4 regions of the Cellvibrio fibrivorans genome follow, and region 1 is predicted to be linked to each of the others. Evidence: predicted binding sites of a transcription regulator. Region 1 holds the regulator's gene; each other region holds the start of a gene.
What was found. Region 1 encodes sigma-54, which starts transcription at its own class of promoters, with help from an activator protein. Its sites were predicted from a motif close to TGGCACANNNNTTGCNNT; they were not measured.
Positions count from the first base shown of each region.

Region 2: xdp1 (exosortase-dependent surface protein XDP1) is a predicted target of sigma-54. The motif match lies at 1,498-1,515, and genes of this name have one in related genera.
Region 3: J2X05_RS11815 (PEP-CTERM sorting domain-containing protein) is a predicted target of sigma-54. The motif match lies at 1,470-1,487, and genes of this name have one in related genera.
Region 4: glgC (glucose-1-phosphate adenylyltransferase) is a predicted target of sigma-54. The motif match lies at 1,745-1,762, and genes of this name have one in related genera.

Region 1 is NZ_JAVDVX010000008.1:39,326-43,515, forward strand. It holds gene ptsN (PTS IIA-like nitrogen regulatory protein PtsN) at 1-263, opposite strand, end outside; gene hpf (ribosome hibernation-promoting factor, HPF/YfiA family) at 362-652, opposite strand; gene J2X05_RS18785 (RNA polymerase factor sigma-54) at 762-2,420, opposite strand; gene lptB (LPS export ABC transporter ATP-binding protein) at 2,624-3,349, opposite strand; gene lptA (lipopolysaccharide transport periplasmic protein LptA) at 3,355-3,966, opposite strand; gene lptC (LPS export ABC transporter periplasmic protein LptC) at 3,953-4,190, opposite strand, start outside.
Region 2 is NZ_JAVDVX010000001.1:163,938-168,127, forward strand. It holds gene J2X05_RS00725 (cation:proton antiporter) at 1-1,296, shown strand, start outside; gene xdp1 (exosortase-dependent surface protein XDP1) at 1,568-2,284, shown strand; gene J2X05_RS00735 (ThuA domain-containing protein) at 2,433-3,206, shown strand; gene J2X05_RS00740 (phospholipid carrier-dependent glycosyltransferase) at 3,243-4,190, shown strand, end outside.
Region 3 is NZ_JAVDVX010000004.1:110,893-115,082, forward strand. It holds gene J2X05_RS11810 (TonB-dependent receptor plug domain-containing protein) at 1-1,206, shown strand, start outside; gene J2X05_RS11815 (PEP-CTERM sorting domain-containing protein) at 1,552-2,157, shown strand; gene J2X05_RS11820 (tryptophan halogenase family protein) at 2,348-3,856, opposite strand; gene J2X05_RS11825 (tryptophan 7-halogenase) at 3,902-4,190, opposite strand, start outside.
Region 4 is NZ_JAVDVX010000002.1:702,092-706,281, reverse strand. It holds gene J2X05_RS07910 (glycoside hydrolase family 57 protein) at 1-419, opposite strand, end outside; gene glgC (glucose-1-phosphate adenylyltransferase) at 412-1,677, opposite strand; gene J2X05_RS07900 (hypothetical protein) at 1,788-2,036, shown strand; gene glgB (1,4-alpha-glucan branching protein GlgB) at 2,056-4,190, shown strand, end outside.

The sequences.
Region 1 (4,190 bases):
TCGATTGGATCGGTCAGGGTAATCAGTGCACCCACAGTGCCTTTACAGTGTTCAATACGGCAGTGGGGGATTGCAATTCCGTGGCCAATACCAGTGGAGCCGAGGCGCTCGCGGCCAATCAGGCGGCGGAACAATTCATCGGCATCAATATCGGGGATATCCTGCGCAATGGTGTTGGCGAGCAACTCCAGTGCGCGTTTCTTGCTGCCCCCTTCGACGCCGCAGAGGGTGCGGCTGGGGCTGATCAGGGATTGAATTTGCATGACAAGGTGATGCTGGGCATCTCTCAATAAATAATGCAGACATCGCAAGGTGGCGATGGCGGCGTAGGTTCAGTTAACGATGGCGAGCTATCGCGCACTCAGCGATGGCTGCGCATCTTCTCTTTGTGTTTAATCAATTGGCGGTCAAGTTTATCAGCCAGTGCATCAATCGCGGCATACAGATCTTCATGAGTAGCTTCAGCGAATACATCTTTGCCACTGACATGGATAGTGGCTTCTGCTTTTTGGATAAGTTTATCTACCGAGAGGATAACGTTGGTGCTGGTGATGCGGTCATGGTGGTGCGTTAAGCGCTCAATTTTACTGGTTACATACTCTTTCATGGAATCGGTAACTTCTACATGACGACCGCTGATATTTATTTGCATAGATACTTCCTCTCGCTAGAAACAAAACGGTTGCGACTGGCACAACCTCGCATTACATCAGTGATTTTTTGATCCGAACTTTATTGGTACTACTAATACAACTAAATAGCTAAATAGTTTTGCGTTCATTCGACGGCGGAATATTGAGTGATTCGCGGTATTTGGCAATAGTACGGCGTGCCACTTGAATCCCCTGCTCGGCGAGCAGGTCGGTAATCTTGCTATCGCTGAGCGGTTTTTTCGGATTCTCGGCACTTACCAATTTTTTGATAATCGCGCGAATTGCAGTTGATGAACATTCGCCACCACTGTCGGTGCTGACATGGCTGGAGAAAAAGTATTTCAGCTCGAAAATACCCTGTGGTGTGTGCATGTATTTTTGGGTGGTGACACGTGAAATAGTCGATTCGTGCATCTCAACAATTTCAGCAATATCGTGCAGCACCAATGGCTTCATCGCTTCAGGACCATAATCCAAAAAGCCGCGCTGTTTTTCCACAATACAACTCGCCACTTTTAACAGGGTTTCATTGCGGCTTTGCAAACTTTTTAAGAACCAGCGCGCCTCCTGCAAATTATCTTTGAGGAAGGTGTTGTCGGTGCTGGAGTCGGCGCGTTTCACCATAGAGGCGTAGTCGGAATTAATGCGCAAGCGCGGCGCAATATCCGGATTGAGTTCCACTATCCAGCGGCCATCGCGTTTTTCAACGAATACATCAGGTACTACATATTCGGTATCGCCATTGGCGATCATATCGCCTGGGCGCGGATTCAAACTTTGAATTAATGCCACTGCCTGGCTTAATTCAGCTTCTTTCAATTTGGTGCGGCGCATCAGCTGGCGATAATCGCGGCTGCCGAGCACCGGCAAATATTGTTTGGCAATTAATTTTGCCGAGTCTAAAAACGGTGTTTTCGGATCAAATTGTTGCAATTGCACCAACAGGCACTCAGATAGATTTTGACTGCATACGCCGCAAGGATCGAACTGTTGCAAGCGGTGTTGCACCGCTTCAACTTCGTCGAGTTCCAGCTCTTCAAAATCGCTGCGCATACCTTCAAAAATTTCTTCGATGGTGATGGACAGCATGCCGCTCGGTTCCACCGCATCGATAATTGCCATCGCCAGTACGCGGTCGCGATCCGACATGGGCGTCAGGTTTAACTGCCACATCAGATGGTCGTAGAGCGAATCAGTTGCGGCGCGGCGACTTTCAAAATCATTGTCTTCGTTGTCGTAATTGCTTGAGCTGCTGCTGGATGATGATTGGTAAACATCATCCCAGCTCGTGTCGACGGGGAGGTCACTGGGGATGGAATCGCTCCATTCGCCGGCGTCCGCACTAAATCCGTCGCCCTCACCGTACACATCACTATCGCCAAAACTCTCACTTTCACCAAAATTCTCACCTTCACCGAAGCTTTCACCGCCTTCGGTATAGCTATTGGTTTCGCTGTAGTTGTCGGCGCTGCTGGAGGAGAAATTTTCGCTCGCGGTAAAGTCAGTGCCGTGGTCAGTACCGGCTTCAGCAGCGATCTCTAACTGGCGAGTGTAATCCGCTTTATCCAGCTCACTGCCTTCGTAATCATTGGTGCTACTGGGGCTGTCGAAGCTTTCCTCCACTTCCAACATAGGATTGGATTCAAGCGCTTCCTGGATTTCTTGCTGCAGGTCTAATGTCGATAGTTGCAGTAGGCGGATTGCCTGCTGCAGTTGCGGAGTCATGGTCAGCTGCTGACCGAGTTTGAGCTGGAGAGATTGCTTCATTGTGTGAACGACAAACCCTTATAACGCAGGATGGAAAACATCAGATAGGTGGAGTTTAGTCAGGGTTTGGCGCGCAAGCAATAAGCTTAAGCAAGCTTTATGCCTAATGATCAAAGAATGTTACTTGTCAAGTTGTTTGTGTGTTGCCGAAGGTGTTGCTGACGGGCGGTTGGTAACACTGGTGGTGACGGGTTTAGCCACCTTTACAGACGGAAATGCTCGCCTAAATAGACTTCACGCACCTTGCTGTTGCTGAGTACGGTTTCGGCATCGCCCTCGGCAATAATGTGGCCTTCGCTTACAATATAGGCGGTCTCACATATATCCAGTGTCTCGCGCACGTTGTGGTCAGTAATCAGCACGCCAATACCGCGGTCCTTAAGATGGCGCACAATTTCTTTGATATCGTTGACCGAGATGGGGTCAACTCCGGCAAAAGGTTCATCGAGCAAAATAAATTTGGGGTCGGTCGCTAGCGCACGAGCGATTTCTACCCGGCGGCGTTCGCCCCCTGAAAGTGCCATCCCCAGGCTGTCGCGGATGTGGGTGATGTGAAATTCATTAAGCAATGATTCGAGCTTTTCCTGGCGCTGGGTGCGATCCAGATCCTTGCGGGTTTCGAGGATTGCCATGATGTTATCGGCGACGGTCAGCTTGCGGAAAATCGAGGCTTCTTGTGGCAAGTAACCGATGCCGGCGCGAGCTCGGCCGTGGATGGGCAGTTGGGTAATATCGCGGTCGTCAATTAATACATTGCCATTATCGGCGGGCACCAGGCCGGCAATCATATAAAAGCAGGTGGTTTTACCGGCGCCATTGGGGCCGAGCAGGCCGACGATATGGCCGCTCTCCACAGTAATCGAGACGTCGATAACGACTTTACGTTTTTTGTAACTTTTTGCGAGATGGCGTGCGTGCAGGCTGGGCATATGAGTTAAGGGGTTGCTTCAGTTGATGAGGATTGGGCTGCACTGGATGCGGCAGCGGGCTGGTCGTTACTGGTTTCAGTTTTGCCCGCCTTGGGTGGGATCACGATTTCGATCCGCTGGCCATCGCTGCCCGATGCACCATTACTGCCCGCCGCTTTCATCACTTCTTTTACTAAGTCGTAATCGATATGCGGGCCACTCATGACCGCACCGTTTTGCTCGACCGATGCATCTTCAATCAACACAAGATGCTCATTGCTGGGGGTATAAGTAATTTGTTTGGCAGCGGCGGTGACTACACCTTGATCCTTTTCCGGTTGCTGTTGGAAGCGCGCCGGGTTGCCGGTGGCGATCATTTTTTCAACACTGCTGTCGGGATTGGTGTGGATCACGATAGAGTCTGCCGAAATCACCAGTGAGCCCTGCTGGATTTTCACTGAACCAGTATAGGTGGCGACGCCGTTTTTCTGGTCGACGGTCAGATTATCCGCCGAACCGCGAATAGTTTCATTTTTGTCGCCGGGCAAAGCCAGGGCAGTGTTGCTATAACTGACAAAAACAGCAGCAATCGCTAGCGCAAATGGAGCGAGGGCAAAACGGAATTTAACGGGGATCATAAACAGCCTTAACCTGGGACTTTAACTGAAGCCGACTCTGCGCCAGGTCAGCATCCATACCTATTGCGTCTATCTGGCCTTTAGCGCTGCGCATATTAACAGCTTTGTCAGTTTCCGCGAATTGTTCACTGGCGCGCACCTGTAGCTCACTGGTGGTGATTTGGATCAGCCCCTGCGAAGGGGTCTGTTGCTGAATCAGGACATTGTCGAGCAGGCGGATCAAC
Region 2 (4,190 bases), on a different contig from region 1:
ACAACTGCCCAACTTTCCGTTGTGTTTTTCCTTCAAATGTTCGTAATCCTTGCTGTTTGCCGCTTGGTAGGCTGGATTGGACAAAAATACCTTCACCAGCCCCAAGTTGTCGGTGAGATGATTGCCGGGGTTATCCTTGGCCCATCGCTATTCGGTCTGTTGATGCCAGAACTTCAGAAAACCCTGTTCCCTACGGAAATGAAAGGCGTCCTCTACGTAGGCGCACAATTGGGTGTTGGCATGTACATGTTCCTGGTGGGACTGGGTTTCCGTGGCGACCACTTCAAAGCCAACTTTAAAAGTGCTGCCGCCGTGTCTATCTCCGGCATGGTTGCCCCGTTCCTGGTGGCGATAGCGATTACGCCATGGCTGTTGACTGTACCCGGTCTTTTCTCTGATAAAGCCACTGTTTTCAGCGCGACCCTGTTTATGGGTGCTTGTATTGCGATCACAGCATTCCCGATGCTGGCGCGGATTATCCACGAGCGCGGCCTGAGCCAAACCAAACTGGGCACCCTGTCTTTATCTGCCGGGGCTATTGATGATGCTGGTGCTTGGTGCGTGCTGGCTGTGGTATTGGCCACCTTCGGCGCCGGTGCAGAATTAGCGTATAAAACCATTGTGGGTGGAATGGCTTTTGCCGCCTTTATGATCTTGGTTGTGCCCAAACTGTTGGCACCGCTGGCACGCGCTGCCGAGAAACAACAAACCCTCAGCCCGACCCTGTTCGCGATTGTCATCATGTGCTTTATGTTGTCTGCATTCACGGCTGATGCAATAGGCCTGCATGCGGTATTCGGCGGCTTCCTGCTCGGCGCGGTAATGCCACGCGGCAAACTTACCCAAGAGATCAAACGCCAACTTGAACCTTTTGTAGTGATCATCCTCATCCCGATTTTCTTTACCTACTCAGGCCTCAACACCCAACTGACTATGGTCAATAACGTCGAGCTGCTGGCAATCGCAGCGGTCATACTGGTGGGCTCTATTGCCGCTAAAGGGGTTGCGTGCTGGGGCGCTGCGCGTCTGTGCGGCGCTGACAACCGCACCGCAATGGGCATTGGTGCACTCATGAATGCGCGCGGGCTAATGGAGCTGATCATTATTAACATCGGGTTGCAAGCTGGAGTGATTGGCCCTGCACTATTTTCCATGATGGTGCTGATGGCAATCATCACGACGCTAATGGCATCGCCTTTGTTTGAGCTTGTGTATGGCAAGCGCGCCCGTGAAACCGGCGAGCTGGCAGCAGTAGGTGCTGAAGAGGCCGAACCTGCCAAGCCACAAACCGTCTGAGTTACATTTTTTGTACAGCCCTCCTCCCGTTTTACCTTAAGCCCTTTTAGCCCGAGCTAGTCTCGGGCTTTTTTATGTCCAGGGGTTGACCAAATCGCACCGAAAAAAGCACCAAAATATGTCGAAATTTTTATCACTTGCACCCAAATCGCCACCTGAGACTAGACCTGCATCACAACAAAATCAGTATCTTAGTTACCGTGGCACAAAAAGTGCTTTTTTGGCGTCTAGCTGTACCCACTCAATCACTCTATTTAACGGACTCCCCATCATGTTATCCATCAAATCGCTTATTGCAGGATTAGCACTGAGCACAAGCTTTGTCATGAGCGCATTCGCCGTTCCAGTCACTGTCAATCTGGCACCAAATACTGCAGGTTATGTTTGGTCATTCAACTACACCTCATCTGAAGCCGACGTTGCTGTAACCGGCTGGTCCAATAAATCCAGCGGAAACAAAGCTATCGCACAAGATGTGATCGGCAGATGGAACAACTCGGGCGTAGGCGTTGAAAATGCCAACAACCCCCACCACGCGGTCGATAATGCTAGCGGCGACTACGATGCCTTGCTCTTTTCCTTCAACAAAGTGGTTGATCTTAGCGGCCTGAATATTGGTTGGCATCAAAATGACGCCGACGTATCTCTGCTGGCTTACACAGGCGCAGCCCCTTTTGCAGGCAACCTAAATGGCTTAGGCAGCAACTGGGCCGCCTTGCTGAACAATGGCTGGAGCGTGGTGGGCAATTACAACCGCAATGGCAACGGCTCCTTTGCGGTTAACACAGCAGATGTGGCATCTCAATACTGGTTGGTCGGCGCTTACAACACAGCATTTGGCACAGGCAATGGATTGACCAAAAAGGACGACTATTTCAAGTTGAAAGCAATTACTTTTGAAGCCGTTGAAGTAGCTGAGTCAGGCTCCCTGATTTTATTGATGTTAGGCTTGGCAGGCTTACGCTTTGCGCGTCGTCGCGCTGCATAGTTCTCACAGCTAAAAGACTGTTTCAAAAAGGGCGCTATCAGCGCCCTTTTTTATTGCCTATAAATTTGTATCGCTTATGATGGGCCGGCTTAAAAAAGATAAGAAGACATCAGGGACAACAATAACAATCCATTAGCGAGACAATAGTATGCGTAGACAAATCGCCTTATCACTTGCTCTGACCTGCGCCCTTCTCTGCACTGCCATTAGCGCACAGGCACAGCAATTCAATGTATTACTCTTTACCAAAACCAACGGCTGGCACCACGAATCCGTCAACGAAGGTGTCACTGCGGTACGTGAACTTGCCGTGCGCCATCACTTCAGCGTTGATTGGCATGAGGACGCGGGTATTTTCAATGATGAAAAACTCAAAAAATACCAAGCTGTCATTTTCCTGTTGACCACCGGCGATATTCTTAATGATGAACAACAAGCTGCGATGGAGCGCTTTATTCGCTCCGGTAAAGGCTTCGTTGGCGTTCACAGCGCATCCGACACCGAATACGATTGGGATTGGTACACCAAAATGGTAGGCCGCACTTTCCACATACACCCCGTCATCCAAACCGCTGAGCTTACCGTCACCAATCGCAAATTCCCCGGTGTTGAGCGCATGCCCGATCGTTTTTTATGGACGGATGAGTGGTATGAATTCGGCGCAGAGCGCATTAAAGGCCTGAATTATATTCTGGCAGTAGATGAGCAGACTTTTGATCCAAAGGTGAGTTGGGGTGAGAAAAAAGGTGAAGGCATGGGCAAATTCCATCCCATAGCTTGGTATCACGATTACGACGGTGGCCGTGCATTTTACACCGCACTCGGGCACCTGCCCGCCACTTACAGCGATGCACTGTTTCTGGAACACATCTATGGCGGACTTTATTGGGCAGCAACCGGTAAAGGTTTGCGCAAAAAATAATTCCTGACTATCACTCTAATCATAACAACAGACACCATGAAAACATTCATACAGACCTACGCACGATTTATTTACCCCGCCGTTATTTTGGTGATTTCACTGAGCATTTATTTTCCCTATTACGGCACACCACAAGCGATGTTTTGGGATGAAAACTACCACGTACCCAACGCTCAAAAATACATTGATGGCGTGATGTATATGGAGCCGCACCCACCGCTCGGCAAATTGCTGATGGCAGTAGGCGAAGTATGGTTTGGCGATAACGAAAACGTTAACAAACAAGCGCTGCTCGCAACAGATTATCTTACCGGTGACGCCGCACCACCTGAGATGACTTACAAAGGCTATCGCTGGCCATCAACGGTAATGATGGCCCTCTCGGTTTTATTCTTTTACGGCATTATTAATTGCATAACGCAACGTGCATGGCTTGCAGCGGCGTTCACAAGTCTGGTCATTTTTGATAATGCACTGGTCATACATGCGCGCGCGGTACATCTCGATGGCATTCAATTATTTTTTATTCTTGCCGAACTGTATTTTTTTACTCGCATTGTCACCGGCGGAAAACCTATTCGCCTCAGGGATTATGTCCTGCTGGGAACCTTCATAGGGTTGGCCACCAGTGTAAAAGCCACCTCTGCGATTGAATTATTATTATTGGCAATGCTTTTTTGTGTCGATCAATGGAACAATATTAAACAGTGGAATTGGCAGGCACTTATCAAACGCATCGCCGTTACTGTGCCGTCTGGTGTGCTGCCTGCAGCAGCGGTGTTCCTCGGCGTTTTTTATGTCCACATAGGTCTGGGCGAAAAAATTATCGACAACAGAACCTACAAGGCATCTCCCGAATACATCAACCAAATTCGTATGGGCGACACTTGGTCACTCAAGACCTTTTCATTGGGCATGCGCGATAACTGGAAATTCATGAGCGAGTATGCCGACGGTGTGCCACGCCTTGACGAATGTAAACCG
Region 3 (4,190 bases), on a different contig from region 1:
GCACTGAATTTCAGCTACCGTTATTTTGACGGTGAACGCACCAGCTTCCCTGAACAAAGTGGTGGACCGGAGTTTGCTGTTGGGCGCGATTTGGATATCAGCGAATATAAAGACCAAAGCGCTGCATTAAATTGGGTAGCGCAAGTTAACAACATCTGGCAAAGCAAGGTGAGCGCCAGCTGGTACCAACGCGATGAAGACCTTACCTCCCCCGGCATAATCCCTTTCGATGCAGTTCCGCCCAATGGTTCTGTAATTGACTTTAATCGCACCCAATTTAGTTGGGTCAACACCCTCGGCGACCAACAAAAAATCTGGGCAAACCTTGGTGTAGAAACCAAGCAAGAAGATGGCACCAGTGAAGGATATTTATATTCACCCGATGTATATCCCATTAATTTTGCACTGGACCGCCAGATCGATAGCGCCTTTATCAATCTAAACACCTATGCAACTGAAGCCTGGTTAGTTCAAGCCAGTATTCGCCGCGATGATACTGACGGTTTTGATGCAAATGAGAGTGGCCAAATCGGCACCAAATATACACTAAACGATAACTGGACGTTATTTGCTAATTGGGGTGAAGGTTTTAAATTGCCGAGCTTTTTTGCACTCGGCCACCCACTGGTTGGCAATCTTGATTTAAAACCAGAAACAGTAGCCACACGCGATGCAGGTTTTGAATTTAATAAAAATTCATTTAACGCACGAGTCAGCTATTTTGACCATCACTATCGCAACTTGATTGATTTTGATTCTGAAACATTTAAAAACGTCAACCGCTCGCGCGTCGAAACTAGCGGTGTTGAATCTGAATTTAATTGGCAAGTACAACAAAACCTCAGCTTACGCGCACATGCCAGCTACACCGATATCGATATGATTTCTTCTAACAATCATTTGCTCGGCCGCCCACAAGTAACCTACGGCACATCCGTTAACTATCAATTAAATGATGCATGGAGTTTCAACGCGCAGTACATGCGTGTAGATGAACGCTTCGCAGTGAGCCGCTATACCGGCACAGATGTTGAGCAAACACTGGCGGCCTACAACCGTTTTGATGCAAGTGTACACTGGCAACTCAATGCGCAAACCCAATTGGGTTTAAGTTTGGAAAATCTTGCGGATGAAGACTACTACACCGACATAGGTTTTCCCGCATCAGGGCAGCTCGCCAAATTGAACCTGCGCCTAAAATTTTAGGTTTTAAGCCACATAAACAAAAACGCCCAAGTACTGTTCTTGGGCGCTTTCATCTGTAGGTTGTACACGCCTCGCAAGATGAGCTTAAGAGCAGGCATCCCCTTCGGTCATGTCAGGTAGACAGACCCCTTTCGCTTCAGATCAGCGCTATCCAAAACACCTCATCCCGCCGCTCAAATTTCAGTCGAAAAAATTTACATCGCCCTTTAAACCTCCTCCTCAACAATACACTAACCATTTGTTTTTAATAGTAAAAAATCACATGGCACACATTATGCTGCTAGCCCCGTGGCTTAGGCTATTTTTAACTCACTCATTTTGGCTAAAGTAAAAAGGACGACTAACATGAAACTTATCAAGATCGCAGCTGCGGCGCTCATTACATTGAGCTCATTCGCAGCACAAGCAGGACTGATGTACATTGATGGGGGCGCCAACTTACCGGTACCCACAAACAATTACTTCAAAAACGTGCTCAACCCACAGACCTACAATATCGGCGGCAACCTCAAAGCCAACCAAACAGAATCCCTGTTTTTAAGCTTTGAATTCCTGGGTAAAGAAGCTGGCTGGACCAACACTTTCACATCTGAAGGCAATACCATCACCACCAGTGGTGGCTCCTTCTCATACAGCAAGGCTTACACCCTGGGTGAATTGATCCAATTCACCTTCAAAACTGGTGGTGCCGTTGTCCCTAACACTGTAGCTAACGGCAACAACAATGACGGTGAAGAGCTCGTATCATTTGCTATTGCATTGGACACTGAGTTTGACGGCGTTATGTATGATGCCATCCTGTTCTTTGATGACACAGGCGGCTACAAAGATGACGACAACCACGACGACTTGGTAATCGGCATCAAGGCAAGTGTCCCAGAATCATCAACTTTTGTATTGATGTTGATGGGCTTGGCGGGCTTGTTTGCGGCGCGTCGATTGAAGGCTTAGTTAATTTGAGCCGAAATAAAAAACCCGACTTCGCGTCGGGTTTTTTAAACGTTATTGATATTGGATAAATAATTATACTTAGCAAGTGCTGCAAGAAAACGAAAATCTAGCTAAGTCTTAAACTGCTAGATACTTATGACTATCAGCTTAAATTTAAATTAGTGCATACACTCATGCCCGATCACTCAATCTATTTTTCTGCTTTACAGTTCTCCGCAATGTATTGTGCATGGGTCGGCATGTAATCTACCGATTTATCGATGACTCGCTTGACACTTGCGAGCCGCTGGGAAATCTCTTCTGTTGTCATTCTATCCACTAACGGGTGATACGAACGAGGACGAATACCTTGTCCATGCATCACCTCAAACCAACTAAGATCATTAAACATTTCATTATTGTTGCGATAAATGCGTCCATTTTTTTTAAATTGCTCAATCTTCTGAGTAAGTGATTCGGGCACATCCATTGTCCGGCAATAATTCCAAAAATCTGAGTCATTGCGTTCGGTCGCATGATAATGAAGTATCAGGAAATCGCGAATTTTTTCAAATTCGAAATCAGCCTGACGATTGAATTCGTCGATATCCTCTTGATCAAAATTTCTATTCGGAAAAAAGCTCATAAAGCGCGCGATAGCCGACTGAACTAAATGGATACTAGTAGATTCCAATGGCTCCATAAATCCGCTCGCCAAACCGATAGCTAGACAATTTTTATTCCAGAATTTTTTGCGTTTACCCGTTAAAAATTTCAATAGCCTGGGCTCTGCCAAAGGTTTGCCATCCAGGTTGTTCAGCAATACTGATCTAGCTTCATCTTCACTCATAAAATTATTTGAAAATACATGTCCATTACCAATGCGGTGCTGCAACGGAATACGCCACTGCCAGCCGGCGGCATGCGCAGTTGAGCGGGTGTATGGAAGGGGGTCTCCGGCACTCTCACAGGGGACCGCCCATGCGCGATTACAAGGCAACCAATGACTCCAGTCCTCATAGCCAGTTTTTAAAGCCTGCTCAATCAATAGTCCACGAAAGCCCGAGCAATCAATATAAAAATCTGCTTCATAGTTTTCGCCAGACTCCAACTGTAGGGATTTTATAGAACCGGTGTCCGAGTTTAGAATGACATCGACGACCTTACCTTCAGAGCGAATTACACCGCGCTGCTCAGAGTACTCACGCAGAAAGCGTGCATACAAACCTGCGTCAAAATGGAATGCATAAGCAATGTTGGATAAGGGCGAATTGCCTGCATCAAATGGTCGCATGAATTTACCCTGCTCACTTGCAGCACCACTGATGGTGTAACTCCCAAGTTCCTGTGCATTTCCCTCCTGCGCCATTTTCAGCCAGTAGTGATAGAATTGAATTGACTCCATATCCTTACCCAAATCACCAAAGGCATGAATATATCTATCTCCTTTGCGCCCCCAGTTTACAAATTGAATGCCCAACTTAAATGTACCTTGAGTTTTGCGGACAAATTCATTTTCATCCAAATCCAATAGCTTATTAAACAATTGTATCTGCGGAATTGTTGCCTCACCCACACCCACTGTCCCTATCTCTTCAGACTCGATAAGTCTTATCTGACAATAGCCAGGCTTAATCAATTTAGCTAGGGCGGCGGCAGTCATCCAACCCGAGGTTCCACCACCAACAATAGCTATGCGTCTAATATTATTATCTTGCATAAAACCCACCTAATTGCGTTACAAACGTAACTCTGAAGAAAAAGACTAATTTCTTAAAAAATAATTAATGTATTCATCCAACGACGGTGCTCGATCGCTGGCACTCTTCACTTGAGTTTGACGCTGAGCCGCCAGCGATGCAATTTTTTCCAAAGGGATTGAATCGAAACACAATCCTCCAGTCATCGGAGCAACCCCAAATCCAATAAATAAATTAATCCATTGATCGCGAGTCAGTAAGGGGGACAAATAGTTCGAAATAACAGCACCGGACTTGAACAAATTTATGCTATGCACCGCATCTTCATAAATTGCTGGTTCAACTAACGCTTGT
Region 4 (4,190 bases), on a different contig from region 1:
TCAAATGTGCCAACCACATTAGCGAGTTCATGATAGGCAGGAAAGCGTTCAATCATCCGCTCACGATTTGCGCGTAAATATTTTTTAGCGAGATCGGTAAATGCCATAGTGCCTGGTGCAGGTAATACTGGCTCGACCAATGAAGCAAGTACTGCGTCTTTGATTTTTTTACTCTGGTCTTTTAAATGCGCAGCAATTTGCTGCGCATAGTCATCTAACTGCTCCAACAATATAGGCGCAAAGTTCACCACAGCTTTAGCAGCCGGCTGCGCTTCTATGTGCGCAGCCATATCCACATAATCTTTAATGGCGTGAAGATAAGTCCAGGGAAAATAATATTCACCTGTCATAATGTCGCGATAATCGGGCTGATGCATGTGCCAGAGAAAAACGACCTTCGTTTTGCCATTATTAGCCATTGATTTCATCCTGTCCTAGCATGTCGGGTGTCACCAGCACTACACCTTTGGGAGAAATATGGAAGCGTTTTCTGTCAGCTTCTTCATCGTAACCAATAATAGTGCCTTCGGGAATTTTGCAGCGGCGATCAATCAGCGCTTTGCGGATTTTACAGCGGCGTCCTACTTCCACACTGGGAAATAAAACCGAGTCTTCAATCTCGCAATAGGAGTGAACACGAACGCGCGGGAATAACAACGAATGTTTTATTGCCGAGCCGGAAATAATACAACCACCGGCAATTAAGGAATCAACGGCATAGCCACGACGGCCTTCGTCATTAAATACAAATTTTGCTGGTGCCACTTGCTCTTGATAAGTCCAAATTGGCCACGCGGCGTCGTATAAATCCAATTCAGGGGTGATGCCGGTTAATTCAAGGTTAGCTTCCCAGAGTGAATCAACCGTTCCTACATCACGCCAGTAAGCATCTCCACCGGAGACTGGATCGCGAAATGGAAATGCTGTGACGCGATGGGATTTAATCATAGACGGAATAATATCTTTACCAAAATCGTGTGAGGAGTTTGGATTGTCGCGATCTTTTAGCAGTTCGCGGAACAATACTTTGGTGCTGAAAACATAAATGCCCATTGAAGCCAACGCTTTATCGGGCTTGCCGGGCATAGATTCGGGATTCGCCGGTTTCTCAGTAAATTTTACAATGCGATAGTCTTTGTCCATATCCATCACACCAAATGCATGTGCAATTTCCAGCGGAACTTCAATACAACCAACAGTAATGTCAGCACCGCGCTCCACGTGCGCCGCAATCATGGTACCGTAATCCATTTTATATACGTGGTCGCCCGCGAGGATTAATACATACTCAGGGTTGTGGCGACGAATGATATCGATATTTTGTAAAACCGCATCGGCAGTGCCGGCATACCAGGATTCACTCAAGCGCTGTTGCGCGGGTAATAATTCAACGAACTCACCGAGTTCCCCCCCTAGAAACCCCCAGCCGCGTTGTACGTGACGATCCAATGAATGCGATTTGTATTGGGTCAACACGCTGATGCGGCGAATGCCGGAGTTGACGCAATTAGAGAGAGGGAAATCGATAATGCGGAATTTGCCACCGAAATGTACTGCAGGTTTTGCGCGCCAATCTGTTAGTTGATGTAACCGAGAACCTCGTCCACCTGCAAGAATTACCGCCAATGTTTCTCGCGTAAGACGACTAACAAAACGACCCGATGTTGGTGTACTCATTACTACTTATTCCTTATGGCTATTGTGTCTGAACGATGAATTTTGTGTGACGGTTATGCGTAGAGTAAGAGCAATATCAATGCCAATAAATTGATCTGGCGCAAACTCAAGTGAAACACAAAATTTTTTATGGTGCATTTAAAAACACCCACTTGCTCGCTTTAAATGCAAAACTAAGTGTAGCTTCAAGTTTGGCACCGAATCTGCAAATGTCTTTCACGGATGTTATTTTTTGCAAAAAAATGGTGCAACAAAAGAAAGCGATAATGGCTAAGCTAGTAGAGCTTGGCTGTATGACAATTTTATGTAGCCCGAAATGGGGCATAATCTGCAATATGCAAAATCAAGTGCCAAAATAATCACTTAGGAATCGATTCAATGTTGAATGTGAAGCAGGACAAACCCTTATCCCACGAGATGTTGCGTATAGTTACCGCTACTCACCACGACCCTTTTGAGGTGCTTGGACGCCATCCGTTAGGTGCCACCTCAACGGCAGCAGCAGACACCTTTGTGCGCGTTTACTTACCTGGCGCCCGTACCGCTACATTAGTGATTAACGAGCAACATCACGCCCTGAAACGCATTGAAGGCACTGATTTTTTTGAGTGGTACGGTTTGGCAAAAATATTACCGGAGCATTATTTGGTGCAGTGGTACGACCGCCACAATACCATGCACACTGAATTTGACCCCTACTCCTTTGCACCACAATTGGGCGATATTGACATGCACCTCTTTGCGGAGGGGCAACATTGGAACATCTATCAACACTTGGGTGCGCACCCGCGCACAGTTGATGGCATCGAAGGTGTGCTGTTTGCCACTTGGGCGCCCAATGCCGAGCGTATCAGTGTCGTTGGTGACTTTAATGACTGGGATGGCCGCCAGCACCCCTTGCGAGTACGCGGCGGCAGCGGCCTGTGGGAGGTGTTTATCCCCGGAATTAAGGCAGGGGCTTTATACAAGTTTGAAATTCGCAATCGTGCGACCGGTGCCGTTTTTCTTAAGTCCGACCCTTATGGACAGGCATTTGAATTGCGCCCCTTGACCGGCTCAATAGTTAAAGCTCCCTCCGATTATGAATGGCAGGACGGAGACTGGCTGAACAAACGTGCCCACTGGGATTGGCAATCATCGCCTCTCTCGGTTTACGAGATGCACCTCGGCTCATGGCGCCGTGGCTGGGTGGGTGAGTTTATGAATTATCGCGAACTCGCCCATCAAGTTGTCGATTATATAAAGCCGCTGGGATTTACCCATATCGAAATTATGCCTGTTAGTGAACATCCGCTAGATGACTCATGGGGTTACCAAACTACTGGCTACTACGCGCCGACGAGTCGCTTCGGTACACCGGATGATTTTCGCTACTTTGTCGATTATCTCCATCGCCACAATATCGGGATCATCCTCGATTGGGTGCCCGCGCACTTCCCGAAAGATGCGCATGCCCTCGCCCGTTTTGACGGTTCAGCGCTTTATGAGCACGAAGATCCACGCTTGGGTGAGCATCGCGATTGGGGTACCTTGATATATAACTATGGCCGCAATGAGGTGCGAAACTTCTTATTGGCCAACGCCCTCTTCTGGTTAAAGGAGTACCACCTTGATGGTTTGCGAGTTGATGCTGTCGCTTCCATGCTGCATTTGGATTATTCGCGCGAGCCGGGCGAATGGATACCAAATATCCATGGGGGGAATGAAAATCTTGAGGCTATGTCGTTTTTGCAAAAGCTGAATGAAGTTTGCCATGGGCAACACCCTGGCGCGTTGGTGATTGCAGAGGAATCTACTGCCTGGCCGCAAGTCACTCGCCCCACCTGGGTGGGTGGCTTGGGCTTTTCAATGAAATGGAATATGGGTTGGATGCATGACACCCTGGATTACATCAGTAAAGATCCTATCCATCGCCAGTATCATCACAATCAATTAACTTTCGGCATGATGTACGCTTTTACCGAAAATTTTATGCTGCCTTTTTCGCATGATGAAGTGGTGCACGGCAAAGGTAGTATGATCAATAAAATGCCCGGCGATGACTGGCAAAAGTTTGCTAATCTGCGTTTACTTTACACCTACTTGTTCACTTATCCGGGAACTAAATTATTATTTATGGGGAGCGAATTTGCGCAGTGGAGTGAGTGGGCGCAAAGTCGCACACTCGACTGGGATTTACTCGACTACGCACCGCACCAGGGTATGCACACATTGGTGAAAGATTTAAACCACTGCTACACAAGTATGCCTTCACTTTATCAGCGCAATTTCCGCGGCGATGGTTTCGAGTGGATTGACTGTCATGACAGCACTCAATCTATCGTGAGTTATATTCGCAAGAGTGATCACGACTTCAGTATAGTGATTTTAAATTTCACCCCTGTGACACGTACCAATTACCGTATCGGCGTTCCGGTCGCTGGTGCATATCATGAAATTTTAAATTCCGATTCAAGTTTTTATGGCGGTAGCAATTGGGGTAATTCCAATCCAATCTATTCCCAACCCGTACC